Regions from separate parts of the Zoogloea oryzae genome, predicted to be linked through region 2. Evidence: predicted binding sites of a transcription regulator. Region 2 holds the regulator's gene; the other holds the start of a gene.
The links. Region 2 encodes FNR, which switches genes on or off when oxygen is low (the NO sensors DNR and NnrR bind a similar motif). Its sites were predicted from a motif close to TTGANCTAGNTCAA; they were not measured.
Positions count from the first base shown of each region.

Region 1 (7,546 bases), on a different contig from region 2:
GGCTTGGCGTCGCTCTGGGGCACGTGGCACTGGTTGCAGAAGTAGCGGCGCGGCGACACGCTGGACAGCTCCTGGCCTTCGCGATCCTTGAAGTGGGTCACCGAGATCTTGGTGGCGCCGGTTTCCTTGGCACGGGCCCAGGCGTGACAGTCGAGGCACTTGTTGAAATTCTTGGTGACCGTGTAGCCCTTGATGGTGTGGGGGATCAGCGGCGGCTGCTGGACGAAATCCCGGGGCAACGGGGCGGAATCGCGGCCGTAACGGGTGCCGTCGCCTTCTGGGTCGCTGGCGTTGATTTCGGCACCGCGCAGGGTCATGAGCTTGATGGCCGGCTCGCCAGCGGCAACAGCAGCGACAGGAGCAAGGAAAGTCTGGGCAAGGCACACGGCCAGGGCGGCTGCCCGCAGGCGGGCGGAATGGAAGGTCGGCTTGTTCATCACTCGCTCCTTTGATCGAACCTATGGGTCATTTTGAAAACTTGTTTGTCGCACACATCGATGCAGCGGCCGCAGGTGGTGCAGTCTGAGGCCAGGATCAGGGGGCTCTCCTGCCCGACCTGCTTGAGGGCCGGGCGGATCACCTGGGGTTCGGGGCACACCGCGAAGCAGTCCATGCAGTCGTCGCAGGCGGCGCGCTTGCTGGCGGAGACGCGCACCAGCGCCTTCCTGCCGAGCAGGCCGTAGAAAGCGCCCATCGGGCACAGGTGACCACACCAGCCGCGGCTGGCCACCAGCAGGTCGTACAGAAAGATGCCGGCGATCACGAACAGCCCGCCGCCCATGCCGAAGATCAGGCCCCGGTGCAGCAGCGACACCGGATTGACCCATTCCCAGGCCAGGCTGCCGGTGACGGCGGCGGCCACGAGCAGACCGCCCAGCAGCCAGTAGCGGGTCGCAGCGTCGGGCACCCGGCCGGTCTTGATGCCGAGACGGCGACGGCTCCAGGCGGCGGCGTCAGTGACCACATTGACCGGGCACACCCAGCTGCAGAAGATCCGCCCGCCCACCAGCAGGTAGAAGCCGAGCACGATGGCCGCGCCGATCAACGCCGACGAATACGGCAGATGGCCGGTGACGAGGGTCTGCAGCACCAGCAGCGGATCGGTGAGGGGCAGCACGCCAAGGGTGAGGGACGAGGACAGGTTGCCCTTGACGATCCACACCCCGAACCACGGCCCGGCCAGGAAGGCCAACAGGATCAGCAGCTGGCTGGTGCGGCGGAGGATCAGCCAGCGCTGACGCTGCCACAGGCTGCGGGCCGGGGCGCAGGCGGCGTCGGCCGGCCTGGCGGAAGAAATCGTGGTGGTCGCCATGATCTACGGCTTCCAGTGGGAGTTGATGCCGCCGGCGGCCTTCGCAGGCGGCGGTGGCGCGGCCGGCGCGGCAGGTGCCGGCGCCGGGCCAGTCGGGGCGACCACGGTTTCGGTGGCGGCGCGTCCGGCAGTGGGGCCCTCGAAGCCGCGCACGGGCAGCTCGACCTGATCGCCGATCAGCGATCCGCCGTGGCGGGCCTTTTCTTCCCACCCCTTGCGGTAGTGGGCCGGCAGCGCGCCCTGGGCCAGCTGGCGCGGGAAGACCTTGATCGCCGCGACCGGCAGCACGCAGGATTTCTCGCACTTGCCGCAGCCGGTGCAGGCGTCGGAATGGACCGTCGGCAGCAGCATCGCGTGGCGGTCGGAGCGCGGGTTGTGCTGGGTTTCGAGGGTGATCGCCTTGTCGATGACCGGGCACACCCGGTAGCACACGTCGCAGCGCAGACCCAGGAAGTTGAGGCAGCTCTCGTGGTCCACGAGGGCGGCGAGGCCCATCTGGGCCTTGTTGATGTCGGTGAGGCTGCGGTCGAGGGCGCCGGTGGGGCAGGCCTTCACGCAGGGGATGTCCTCGCACATCTCGCAGGGCACCTGGCGGGCGGTGAAGTAGGGCGTGCCGGCGACGACCGGATCGCCGAGATCGGCGAGGTGGAGGGTGTCGTAGGGGCAGTCGCGCACGCACAGGCCGCAGCGCACGCAGGCCGCAAGGAAGTCGGATTCAGGCAAGGCGCCGGGCGGACGCAGGGCCTGGGCCGGCAAGGCCGACGCGCTCTTGGCATACAGCCCCGCCCCGAGCGCCAGCAGACAGCCGCCGCCAGCCGCGGCAGCCACGCTGTTGATGAACTTGCGCCGGGCCGCCGACGCCGGTGAGGCGGCATCGGAGGGCTTGCGGGCGGGTTTCTTGCCGGTATCCATGATTGTTCTGCTTTGATCCGGGTGGTGGCGACAGGCCAGGCGTCAGCCCAGCCTGCAGCCAGCCACCTGGAAGATCAGGCGCGCACTACCTTGACGGCGCACTTCTTGTAGTCGGTTTCCTTCGAGATCGGGCAGGTGGCGTCGAGCGTGAGCTTGTTCACCAGCTTGGATTCGTCGAAGAAGGGCACGAAGATCAGGCCGACCGGGGGCTTGTTGCGGCCCTTGGTCTCGATGCGGGCCATCATCTCGCCACGCCGGGACTGGACCTTGACCTGCATGCCACGCTGGAGGCCGCGCTTCTTGGCGTCATCCGGGTGCATGAAGACCTGCGCCTCGGGCACCGCCTTGTGCAGCTCGGGCACGCGACGGGTCATGGTGCCGGTGTGCCAGTGCTCCAGCACGCGGCCGGTGCACAGCCACAGGTCGAACTCGGCATCGGGCTTCTCGGGCGGGTCCTGGTAGGGCAGCGCGAAGATGACCGCCTTGCCGTCCTTGTGGCCATAGAACTTCACGCCCTCACCGGCCTTGACGTACGGGTCGTAACCCTCGCGGAAGCGCCACAGGGTTTCCTTGCCATCGACCACCGGCCAGCGCAGGCCGCGGGCCTTGTGATAGACGTCGAAGAAGGCCAGATCGTGGCCGTGGCCGCGGCCGAAGAGCGCGTATTCCTCGAACAGGCCCTTCTGCACGTAGTAGCCGAAGGCTTCGGATTCGTCGTTGGTGTAGTTCTTGATGGCGTGCTCGTTGGCCTTGGCGAGATCGGCCTTCGGGAACTTGTTCACCACCTTGTTGGCGTACAGCACGTCGTAGAGGGTCTTGCCCTTCAGCTCCGGCTTCTTGGCGATGAGCTCGGCCGGCCACACTTCCTCGACCTTGAAGCGCTTGGAGAACTCCATGTACTGCCACAGATCGGACCTGGCCTCGCCCGGCGCCTTGACCTGCTGGCGCCAGAACTGGGTGCGCCGCTCGGCGTTGCCGAAGGCGCCTTCCTTCTCGGTCCACATCGCCGACGGGAGGATCAGGTCGGCGGCGAGGGCCGAGACGGTGGGGTATACATCCGACACCACCACGAAGGCCGCCGGGTTGCGCCAGCCCGGGTAGATCTCCTGGTTGACGTTGGGGCCGGCCTGCATGTTGTTGGTGGTGCTCGTCCAGTAGCACTTGAGCTTGCCGTCCTTCAGGGCGCGGCTCTGGGCCACGGCGTGGTAGCCGATCTTCTCGTTGATGGTGCCTTCGGGCAGCTGCCAGATCTCTTCGGTGTGGTGGCGGTGATCCGGGTTGGTCACTACCATGTCGGCCGGCAGACGGTGGGCGAAGGTGCCCACTTCACGGGCGGTGCCGCAGGCCGACGGCTGGCCGGTGAGGGAGAACGGGCCGGAACCCGGGGTGGAGATCTTGCCCACCAGCAGGTGGACGTTGTAGATCATGTTGTTCACCCAGGTGCCGCGGGTGTGCTGGTTGAAGCCCATCGTCCAGAAGCTGACGACCTTCTTCTTCGGGTCGGCGTACAGCTCGGCCAGCTTCTGCAGGCGATCCTTGGGCACGCCGGTGAGCTTGGCGGTGTAGTCGAGGGTGTAGGTCGAGACGAACTTCTTGAAGTCTTCAAACGTGGCCGGCTTGGCGTCGTTCGGGTTGTTCTTGGGCTTGCCGTCGGCGCCGGGGTAGCCGTTGAACTTGGCGTCCTTCTCCAGCGCGTGGGCCGGGCGCAGGCCAAAGCCGATGTCGGTCTCGCCCATCTTGAAGTTGACGTTCTTCTTGACGAACTCCTGGTTGACCTTGCCCGCCTGGATGATGTGATTGCAGATGTAGTTGAGGATCGCCAGGTCGGTCTGGGGCACGAAGATCATGCCGTTGTCGGCCAGCTCGAAGCTGCGATGCTCGAAGGTGGACAGCACGTGCACCTGCACGTCGGTCTTGGTGAGGCGGCGGTCGGTGATGCGCGTCCACAGGATCGGATGCATCTCGGCCATGTTGCTGCCCCACAGCACGAAGGCGTCGGCCTGCTCGATGTCGTCGTAGCAGCCCATCGGCTCGTCGATGCCGAAGGTGCGCATGAAGCCGGCCACGGCCGAGGCCATGCAGTGGCGCGCGTTGGGGTCGAGGTTGTTGGAGCGGAAGCCGGCCTTCATCAGCTTGGCGGCGGCATAGCCTTCCCAGATCGTCCATTGGCCAGAGCCGAACATGGCGATCGAGCCCGGGCCTTCGGCCTTCAGCGCGGTCTTCCACTTCTCGGCCATGATGTCGAAGGCCTGGTTCCAGGTGATCGGGGTGAACTCGCCGTCCTTGCTGTACTTGCCGTCCTTCATGCGCAGCAGCGGGCGGGTGAGGCGGTCCTCGCCGTACATGATCTTGGACAGGAAGTAGCCCTTGATGCAGTTCAGGCCGCGATTGACCTGGGAATCCGGATCGCCCTGAGTGGCCACCACACGGCCGTTCTGCACGCCCACCAGCACCGAGCAGCCGGTACCGCAGAAGCGGCAGGCCGCCTTGTCCCAGCGCACGGCGGTGGCGTTCTCGGCGGGCGCCGGGGCGTCCTCCTTCTTCGCTGCGAGGGCGGGCAGCGAAATGCCGGCCGTGGCGGCGGCCGTGGCGATCGCCTGGGTCTTGATGAAGTCGCGTCGGTTGATGGTCATGATTGAGCCTCCTCGCAGGGGGATTTCAGGGCTTCCGGTTGATTCGAAACAGGGCTGTCGCCGTCCTCGACGCCGCAGTGCTCGTAGGCCAGGGTGGCGGCGAGCACCTGCGGCACGCGGTGCAGGGCGATGAGGGTGTCGGACATGGCGGCGCCTTCGGCGTCTTCGACGGTGACGACGAGCTTGCCGTCGTCCGACATGCCGTGGCATTCGACGCCGGGAAAGGCGGTCAGGGCCGCTTCGGCCTCCGCCCGGGTCTCCGGCTTGATGCGCAGGACGAGACTGACGATGTTCATGATTGCTCCAGGGCGGAAGGAAGGGCCTTGCGGGTCACCGCCACCACCGGGCAGGGCGCAATGCAGGCGCCGCAGCCAGTGCATGCGGCGAGATCGACATCGGGCAGCGGAACGCCGCCGATACGGGGACGGAAACGGATCGCGCCGGCATCGCAGGCTTCGCCGCAGATGCGGCACTCGACGTTCTGGGCTGCCAGGCAGCCTTCGCCGATGACGACCCCGAACGACCAGGGCGGCTGCGTGGTGTCGCGGCCAATGGCGCCGCTGGCACAGGCCTTGGCGCAGTCGCCACAGAAAGTGCAGGCCGCGGCCGAGAAGTCGGCTTCCGGATACCCCCCGTCACCCCGCTGCAGGAGCCCGGTGGGGCAGGCCTTCACGCAGTCGTCGCAGCGGGTGCAACGATCGAGGAAGGCGGCCTCCACGACACTCCACGGCGGACGAAACGGCGCCGGGCCGGGCACACGTGCACCCAGAAAGCGGCGGCGGGAAACATCCATGTTGGGCTCGTGGTCATTGTCGAGGGGATCGATCCTATGCCTCCGCCCGACCGAAATCCTTGATCTATGCGAAGGATTTCCCAAGGTGTCGCCCACCACGCGCACCCCGACCAGACCGCCAGGAACATCACAATCTGTTAAAATAATCCATTGACATTGCCAGAAGGCATCACATTGACGACCAGACCCTTGCCACCTGTGCGTATCCGCCCAAGTGGACTTCTGGCTGGCATCAGGGATGCCTGGAGGCCGGCCGGGCTTGACGAGGCGCGGCTGCTCGAACGTCAGCTGGACCGCGCCCGCACCTCATTGTGGGTCACCGATCTGGCCATGCTGGCGGTCGCCACGCTCTTCGTGTGGATGGCCGGGCCGCTGATCGACCCCTATCTGGCAGTGGCGTGGCTGGCCGCGATGGCCCTGAACCCCCTGTCGAAGTTCTGGCTGCCGCGCCTCGCCCGGGGCCTCGACAGCCCCCGGCTGATCACGCCGGAGCTGGTCTGTCTGCAGGCGCTGGTCACCGCGCTGCTGTTCATCGTGATGACCAGCTGGCTGTTCCTGCGCGGCAACGACGAGCTGCGCATGCAGCTGGGCATCCTCAGTGCCGGCGTGCTGTTTGCCGAAGCCCTCAGCTACGCCCGGTTCCCCCCGGCCGGCATGGTGTGGCTCGGCACCCTGGTGACGGCGGCCCTGATCACCCTCTGGCAGATCGACCGGGAGACCAGCCTCGCCGCGGCGGTGGCCGTGCTGCTCTACGCCGCCGTGGTCACCCGCGACATGCTCGCCACGTCCCGGGAGTTCGTCGAACGCTGCCTGGCCGAGTTCGAGGCCGAGCGCCAGACCCAGATGGTCGCCCTGCTGCTGACCGACTTCGAAGACGCCTCCCGCGACTGGTTCTGGGCATGCGACGCCCACGGGCGGCTCACCCACGCCTCGACACGCCTCGCCGAAGCCCTCGGCCGTAGCGACGCGTCGCTGCTGGGGGTCGGGCTGATCGCCGCGCTGGAGACCGCCAACGCCAGCCGCCGGACCGATCTCGCCAACGCCACCCGCCTGCTGGCCAGCCGGCTCGCCAGCCACCGGGCCTTCCGCGACCTGATCCTGCCGCTGCAGACGTCAGCGGGCAGCCAGTGGTGGTCGCTCAGCGGCAAGCCGCTGCTATCCGGCCGCGGCGAGGTGATCGGCTGGCGCGGGGTGGGCGTGGATGTCACCGCCGACCAGATCCACCGCCAGGAACTCGAACGGCTCGCCACCCGGGACAGCCTCACCGGGCTGGCCAATCGCCATGCGTTCAACCACGCCCTCGACACCTGCTTCCACCCGGCCGGGCCGGCCCAGCCCGTCGGCCTGCTGGTGCTCGATCTGGACGCCTTCAAGGCCGTCAATGATGCCCACGGCCACGGGGTTGGCGACCGCCTCCTCGCGGCGGTCGCCCGCCGCCTCGAGAAGCCGCCCGGCGGCAGCACCCGGCTGGCCCTGGCCCGCCTGGGGGGCGACGAGTTCGCCATCCTGCTGGCGGGCGCTGGCGGCCCGATGGCGATGGCGGACCACAGCCGGCGCGTCCTCGAAAACCTGAGCCACCCATTCCTGATCGGCGATCTGCGCCTGGAGGTGCGTACCAGCGCCGGGCTGGCCTTCGCGCCGGCCCACGCCCACAACCGCACCGATCTGCTGCGCTGCGCCGACATGGCCCTCTACGCCGCCAAGATGAAAGGTCGCAACACCCTGGTCGTGTTCGACGAGGAGATCGGCACGCGGGTGTCGACGCGCTTGCGGCGGACCCACGAGCTGTCCGAGGCGATCCGCCGCGGCACCCTGGAGGTGCATTACCAGCCCGTCTTCGAGGCCGGCGGCGGCCCGCCGGTGGCGGCCGAGGCGCTGCTGCGCTGGCGGCACCCG
Region 1 is NZ_BSPX01000017.1:33,930-41,475, forward strand. It holds gene QQK25_RS07610 (nitrate reductase cytochrome c-type subunit) at 1-437, opposite strand, end outside; gene napH (quinol dehydrogenase ferredoxin subunit NapH) at 437-1,312, opposite strand; gene napG (ferredoxin-type protein NapG) at 1,316-2,224, opposite strand; gene napA (nitrate reductase catalytic subunit NapA) at 2,299-4,857, opposite strand; gene QQK25_RS07630 (chaperone NapD) at 4,854-5,153, opposite strand; gene napF (ferredoxin-type protein NapF) at 5,150-5,650, opposite strand; gene QQK25_RS07640 (putative bifunctional diguanylate cyclase/phosphodiesterase) at 5,849-7,546, shown strand, end outside.
Region 1: a site for FNR is predicted at 5,710-5,723, ahead of napF (ferredoxin-type protein NapF). Genes of this name have one in related genera too.

Region 2 (7,546 bases):
GACGAGACCGACGGGGCCAACCTGTTCGGCGAGGTGGGGATTCCCAGCGACCGGGGCTTTCTGTCGGAGTTCGGCGACCGGCTGACCGCCAAGCTCATCCCGTCGCCCCGGGACGACCACGATCTTTCGCACCTGATGAGCCGCAGCTTCCGGCGCAACAAGGATCTGACCCTCATCCGTGGCCTGCAGCCGTCCACCTTTCAGCGGGCCGTGGATCTGCTGTTCCCGGCTGATGATCCGGGGATGAGCACGGCGCTGAAGGGCGCGATGGCCGATGGTTTCCGGCTGCTCCTGGCCCGGGTCCAGGGGCAGGGCCTGTCCCTCAAGCTGCGGGCCCGGGGCGAGCATCGGCCGGTGGCCCGCTCGCCCTTCCGGCGGCTCGCCGACAGCGGCGAGAATCTGCTTTGCGCCTGGGAGCAGGGCCGCGTGTCGATGCAGCTCGTCGAGGCCTGGCAGCTCGATCTGGCCGCCTGCCGGGACGAGATGCACCTGATCTCCACGCGCCTCGAATCCGAGGGCATCAGCGTGGATATCGTGTATGGGCTGGACGTGCTCGACCGCTGCCTCACGCGGATGGAGACCATCGTCGGGGTGATGGCCGCCGACCCCGGCTCGCCGGGGCCTGTCCTCTTGCTGCTCCAGCAACTGGCCTACGCGGCCCACGAGAGCGCCAGCCTGCGCCATCTGGTGCGGGCCAACTTGCAGCGCCTGCAGCGGCGCATCGTCGACCGCGCGGGCAAGACCGGCGAGCATTACATCGCTGAAAACAACGAGGACTACCGCCATATCTGGACAGCCGCTGCCGGCGGCGGGCTGCTGACGGTGGGCACCGCGGCGATGAAGATGACCGTCGCCGGCGCCGGGCTGGCGCTGTTCCTGGAAGGGCTTGGCTCCGGCATCAACTACGCGGTGAGCTTCCTGCTCCTCCAGGCGCTCGGGCTGATCCTCGCCACCAAGCAGCCGGCGATGACCGCCGCCGCCTTCGCGGCCATCATCCGTGACCGCAAGGGCAACGAGCGCCTCGACGTGATCGTCGATTACGCGGCGTGCATCTGTCACTCGCAGCTGGCGGCGACCATCGCCAACGTGGTGGTGGTGGCCTGCGGCGCCTACGCCTTCGATGCGGCGTGGCGCCTTGCCACCGGGCACGCCTTCCTCACCACCGACGAGGCCCGTTATGTCTTCCATTCCCTCAGCCCGGTCGATAGCGGGACAGTGTTCTACGCGGCGCTCACCGGGGTGATCCTGTACCTCGCGGCGCTGGTGGGTGGCTGGGTGGATAACTGGGCGGTGTATCACCGGCTGCCCCAGGCGATCGCCGAGCACCGGCTGGGCAACCGCTTCGGGCGGCTGCGCATGATGCGGCTCGCCGGCATCGTGTCGCGCAACATGTCGGGCTGGGCGACCAACATCTCCCTCGGGCTGATGCTGGGGATGACGCCGGTGCTCGGCAAGTTCTTCGGGCTGCCGCTGGATGTGCGTCACGTGACGCTCAACTCCGGCATCCTCAGCCTTGCCACGTCGTCCCTCGAGATGAAGTGGGTCGGCACCGGGCTGCTCACGCTGGCGGTGGCCGGCGTCGGGGTGATGTTCGTGCTCAACCTCGGGGTGAGCTTCGCCCTGTCGCTGATGACCGCCGTGCGCGCCTACGATCTGCCCAAGTCCGACCTGCGCGAGCTGCGCCGCCGTCTGTGGCATCGCCTGCGCACCCGGCCGCGGGATTTCCTGCTCCCGCCGAAGCGCCCGGCGGCTTCCTGAGGGTGCTGCGGGGAGGCTCAAGCTTGACGGCATCACGCCGTTAATCTCCCCGCGGCAGCCGGCCGGCTCATCCCGATGGGATCGAGGGCGGCGACCGCTCCGATCGATGCGTCCCACCCATGCGGTCCGTCACCGAGAGCCCCGAATGAATGCGCCCGAACGAAACCTCAAACTGACCAACCACCGCTCCGGCGAGCTTGCCGGCATCGTGCGGGTCAACGAAGAAATCAAGGCCATCGTCGCGACGGCCTTCCGGATCAACCTGATGGCCCTCAACGCCATCTTCCTGGCCAAGCGCGCGGGCAACGCCGCGCTGGGCTTCGGCGTGCTCTCCAACGAACTGCGCCGCTTCGCCCAGGATCTCACCCGACACATGGCCTCGCTGCGCGACATGACCTCCGGCTCGGTGGGCAGCGTCACCGGCGTCGTCCAGCAGCAGCGCAACTCGCGGATCCTCGCCGAGGCGATCCGCCTCGCCGGCGAGGTGCCCGGCGTGCGCGAGGCCCGCAAGCGCGGGATGGCGCGCCTGTCGGCCCAGCAGGTCAAGCTGCGCGCCCTCGACCTGCGCCTGCGCGCGGCGGTCGAGGAGACCCAGCAACTGGTCGAACTGGGCGGCGTGCTGGCCCGCTCGGCCAAGATCGAGGCGGCTTACGGCGGCGGGTTCAGCCCGGCGCTGATGCAGGTCTCGACGGATTTCGCGGAGGTGATCGCGCAGATCAAGCGATCCCTCGAAGTGCTCGGCAAGGAACGGCTCGTAAAGGACTAGGAACCCATGAAGCAGGCTCACTGTATCTTCCAGGAAGACGACCACCGCTGGCTGGCGATCGCGCGCGATGCGACCAAGCCGGGCTACATCATCGACACCAACGAATACGTGATCGTCGATGGCGAGGAGGCGCTGCTGTGCGACCCGGGCGGCATCGAGATCTTTCCGGCGGTCTTCTCGGCCCTGTCGGCAGAGTGCGACCCCACCAAGCTGGCCGGCCTGTTCGCCTCCCACCAGGACCCGGACATCATCTCGTCCCTGGCCCTGTGGCTGGAGTTCAAGCCGGATCTCAAGTGCTACACCAGCTGGCTGTGGCAGTCCTTCCTGCCCCACTTCGGCGGCGAGGACACCACCTTCGTGCCGATTCCCGATCCGGGCATGACCATCAAGCTCGGCAGCCTCGAACTGCAGGCCGTGCCGGCCCATTATCTGCACTCGTCGGGCAACTTCAACCTGTATGACCCGAAGGCCAAGATCCTGTTCTCCGGCGACATCGGCGCGGCGCTGCTGCCGCCCGACCAGGGCGGGCTGTACGTGGAGGATTTCTCCCGCCACATCCGCCACGCGGAAGCCTTCCACAAGCGCTGGATGGGCTCCGACCGGGCCAAGCGTGACTGGTGCGAGCGCGTCTCGCGGCTGGAGATCGACATGCTGGTGCCCCAGCACGGCTCGATCTACCAGGGCGCCGACGTGCAGCGCTTCATCAACTGGTTCGCGGCGCTGGAAGTGGGCGTGCTGCGCGGCTGAAGTTGAGGCCCCGCAAGGACGGGGCAGGGCGGATGCCCGAAAATGTCGTCAAGGCGTAACCCCATCCGAGGCGACATGTACCTGCTCATCAAGCATCTCCACATCACCTGCGTCGTGCTGAGCGGCGCGGGTTTTCTTTTGCGCGGCTGGTGGTCGATCACCGGATCGCCGCTGCTCAAGGCCCGGCTGACCCGGCGCCTGCCTCACGTGATCGACTCGTGTCTGCTCGCCAGCGCCATCGCTCTGGCGTGGATGGCCGGGCAATACCCCTTCGTGGATGGCTGGCTGACCGCCAAGGTGCTGGGCCTGCTGGCCTACATCGGCCTAGGTGTCGTGGCCCTGCGACCGACGCGGCCGCTCGGCGTGCGCGTGGTGGCGCTCGCCGCGGCGGCGGCCGTGTTTTCGTACATTGTGTCAGTGGCGCTCACCAAGAACCCGGCGGGCTGGCTCGCGCTCGTCTGATCAGATGGCGTGGTGGTTCAGCAGCCGCTTGAGCCCCGGGGTGTCAAGGATGCGGATGTGCTTCTGCTGGACCGCCACCAGGCCTTCTTCCTGGAAGCGCGAGAAGGCGCGGGAGACGGTTTCGAGCTTCAGGCCCAGGTAGGAGCCGATCTCGTCGCGGGTCATGCGCAGATGGAACTCGGACGGCGAGAAACCCCGCGCGGTGAAGCGCTGGGACAGGTTGAGCAGGAAGGCGGCGAGGCGTTCCTCGGCGCGCATGGAGCCGAGCAGCATCATCACGCCGTGGTCGCGCACGATCTCGCGGCTCATGATCTTGTGGAACTGGTGCTGCAGGCTCTCGACCTGACGCGACAGCTCTTCGAGGCGGCTGAAGGGGATCACGCACACTTCGCTGTCTTCGAGGGCGATGGCGTTGCACGAGTGGTGTTCGGTGCTGATGCCGTCCAGCCCCAGGACTTCGCCGGTCATCTGGAAACCGGTGACCTGATCGCGGCCGTCCTCCAGAATGACATCGGTCTTGAACGAGCCGGCGCGGATCGCGTAGATCGCCTCGAAGGACTCCCCGGAGCGGTAGAGATGCTGCTGACGCTTGATCTTGCGACGGCTGCCGACGAGCTCGTCGAGCTGGTTTATTTCCCGCGGGTCGAGCCCGAACGGCAGGCACAGCTCGCGCAGATTACACTGGGAACAAGCTGTCTTGATCTCGATAATTGTTGCTGGAATCGCAGAATTCATCTGTACGCTTACCACCTGGACTTGAGAGGATTTACCAACCTTTGGAGCCCTTTGATCCACATCAATACGATTACAGGATGATTCTGCGATCGTTTCGCGGAATTAATAGAAGCACGCCCATGAACGCGACTCAAAAAGATCTGATCTTCGACCCCGAGCTCATTCGCAAGTTTGATGTGAATGGCCCGCGTTACACTTCGTATCCGACCGCAGACCGCTTCGTCGAGGCCTTCAACTCCGACGCGCTGTGCGACTGGCTCGGCAAGAGGTCGATCGGCGGGATTGGCAAACCGCTCTCATTATACTTCCACATCCCGTTCTGCAATACGATCTGCTACTACTGCGCCTGCAACAAAATCATCACCAAGGATCACGGGCGCTCGGCCAAGTATCTGGAGTACCTCGAGAAGGAGGTTGATCTTCAGGTCGCCTGCCTGCAGGGCCCGCGGGAGGTGCTGCAGCTTCACCTGGGCGGCGGCACGCCCACCTTCCTGTCCCACGACGAGCTGCGCCAGCTGATGGGCATCGTGAAGAAGCACTTCACGCTGGTGCCCGACGGCGAGTACTCCATCGAGGTCGACCCCCGCAAGGTCGATGAAGCCACCGTCGCGCTGCTGGCCGAGCTGGGCTTCAACCGCATGAGCGTCGGCATCCAGGATTTCAACCCGGATGTGCAAAAGGCCGTCAATCGCGTCCAGAGCGAGGAAGAAACCAAGCTGGTGATCGACGCGGCCCGCGCCCACGGCTTCAAGTCGGTGAGTGTCGACCTGATCTACGGCCTGCCCAAGCAGAACGTTATCAGCTTCAACCGCACCCTTGAGCAGATCCTGGCCCTGTCGCCGGATCGCCTGTCGATCTACAACTACGCGCACCTGCCGAGCCTCTTCAAGCCCCAGCGCCGCATCGTCGACGCGCAGCTGCCGTCGGGCGAGACCAAGCTGCAGATCCTGCAGCTGGCCATCCGCCGCCTCACCGAGGCCGGCTACGTCTACATCGGCATGGACCACTTCGCCAAGCCGACCGACGAGCTCACCACCGCCCAGCGCCAGGGCCGCCTGCACCGCAACTTCCAGGGCTACTCGACCTACGCCGAGTGCGACCTGCTGGCCTTCGGCGTCTCCGCCATCGGCAAGGTCGGGCCGACGTACGCCCAGAACGTGAAGACGCTGGACGAGTACTACGACATCCTCGACACCGGCCGCCTGCCGGTGCTGCGCGGCATCGAGTTAACCCCGGACGACCTGCTGCGCCGGGCGATCATCCAGGCGCTCATGTGCCACTTCGAGCTGTCCATCGAATCCATCGAGATCGCCCACTTGATCGACTTCAAGAAGTACTTCGCTGCCGAGCTCGCCGACCTGCGCGAGATGGAGAAGGGCGGCCTCCTGAAGATCGACGACCAGTGGATCAGCGTGCTGCCCGCTGGCCGGATGCTGGTGCGGGCCATCGCGATGGTGTTCGACCGTTACCTGCGCTCCGACCGGGAGCGGACCCGCTACTCCAAGGTGATCTGATTCGCCGTCTGGTTGCTCCGGATCGTCAGGACTAAACTATGCGCCCCGTGACCTCGCGGGGCGCTTTTCATTTGCAGGGTTGAAACCATGCCGGAAACCGGTTACTTCGCAGTCTTCCTGATCGGCCTGCTGGGCGGCACCCACTGCGTGGCCATGTGCGGTGGCATCGTCAGCGCGCTCACCGTGCAGACGATCCAGATGCCCGGCCAGAAGCGTCGCGAGTGGCCGCTGCACCTGGCCTACAACCTCGGCCGGATCGGCAGCTACACCCTGGCCGGCGCGGCGATGGGCGCCATCGGCACGGTGGGCATGCTGTTCAACGACATCCTGCCGATCCAGCTCGCCCTGTACGTGGCGGCCAACCTGATGCTGGTGGCGCTGGGGCTTTACCTCACCGGCTTCACCCGCGCGCTGGCGGGGGTCGAGAAGCTCGGCCAGCGGCTGTGGAACCGCATCCAGCCGCTCACCCGGCGCTTCCTGCCGGCACGCTCGGTGGCCCAGGCGTTTCCGCTGGGGGCGCTGTGGGGCTTTCTGCCCTGCGGGCTGGTGTACAGCGTGCTGGCGACGGCCCTCGTCACCGGCTCGGCCGAGCGCGGCGCGGCGCTGATGCTGGCCTTTGGCCTCGGCACGCTGCCCAACCTGATGCTGGCGGGCCTGGTGCTCAAGCGCCTGCGCGACGTGGTGCGGAACCAGGCGGTGCGTACGGGGTCTGGACTGGTGGTGCTCGCCTTCGGCGTCTATGGTCTGGTGACGACGCCGTCGCTGGGCAGCAAGCTGTGGAATGGCGTGGTGTGCCATTTCTGACCCAACACTGGAGTACGCGGGATGAGCGAGCCGGCTGACGTGCGTTACGACCTGCCGGTGTCCGGCATGAGCTGCGCCGCCTGCGCGGTGCGCCTCGAAAAGGTGCTCAACCGCCTGCCAGGCGTCGACGCGAAGGTGAATTTCGCCACCGAGAAGGCCCGCATCACCGCCACGCCCGGCGGCGCGCCGGCCGCCGACATCCTCGGCGCGATCCGCAAGGCCGGCTTCGACGTGGCGCCCCAGGTGCTGGAGCTTGGCATCGGCGGCATGAGCTGCGCGGCCTGCGCGGCACGTATCGAGAAGGTGGTCAATCGATTGCCGGGCGTGGATGGCAACGTCAATTTCGCCGCCGAGACGGCCCGGGTGCGCTTCACCCCGGGGCTCACCGATCCGGCCGTCATCGTCGGCGCCATCGCCAAAGCCGGCTTCACCGCCACGCCGATCGCTGGCCGTGACCGGGAGGCGGAGCGGGCCCGCAAGGAAGCGGAGTTCCGCGCCGAGCTGCGGTTGTTCTGGATTTCGGCGCTGCTGTCGCTGCCTTTCCTGGCTCAAATGATCGGGATGCTCGGCGCCGGCGCAAGCGGCTCGATGCATCACGACGAGTGGCTGCCACGCTGGGCGCAGCTGCTGCTGGCGACGCCGGTGCAGTTCTGGATCGGGCGGCGTTTCTACAAGGGTGCGTGGTCGTCGCTGCTGGGCGGCGGCGCCAACATGGACGTGCTGGTGGCGCTGGGCACCAGTGTGGCCTACTTCTTCAGCC
Region 2 is NZ_BSPX01000105.1:1,097-8,642, reverse strand. It holds gene QQK25_RS21055 (transporter-like protein) at 1-1,758, shown strand, start outside; gene QQK25_RS21050 (methyl-accepting chemotaxis protein) at 1,904-2,524, shown strand; gene QQK25_RS21045 (oxygen-binding di-iron domain-containing protein) at 2,531-3,271, shown strand; gene QQK25_RS21040 (SirB2 family protein) at 3,347-3,733, shown strand; gene fnr (fumarate/nitrate reduction transcriptional regulator Fnr) at 3,734-4,468, opposite strand; gene hemN (oxygen-independent coproporphyrinogen III oxidase) at 4,588-5,982, shown strand; gene QQK25_RS21025 (sulfite exporter TauE/SafE family protein) at 6,070-6,786, shown strand; partial or broken gene QQK25_RS21020 (heavy metal translocating P-type ATPase) at 6,808-7,546, shown strand, end outside.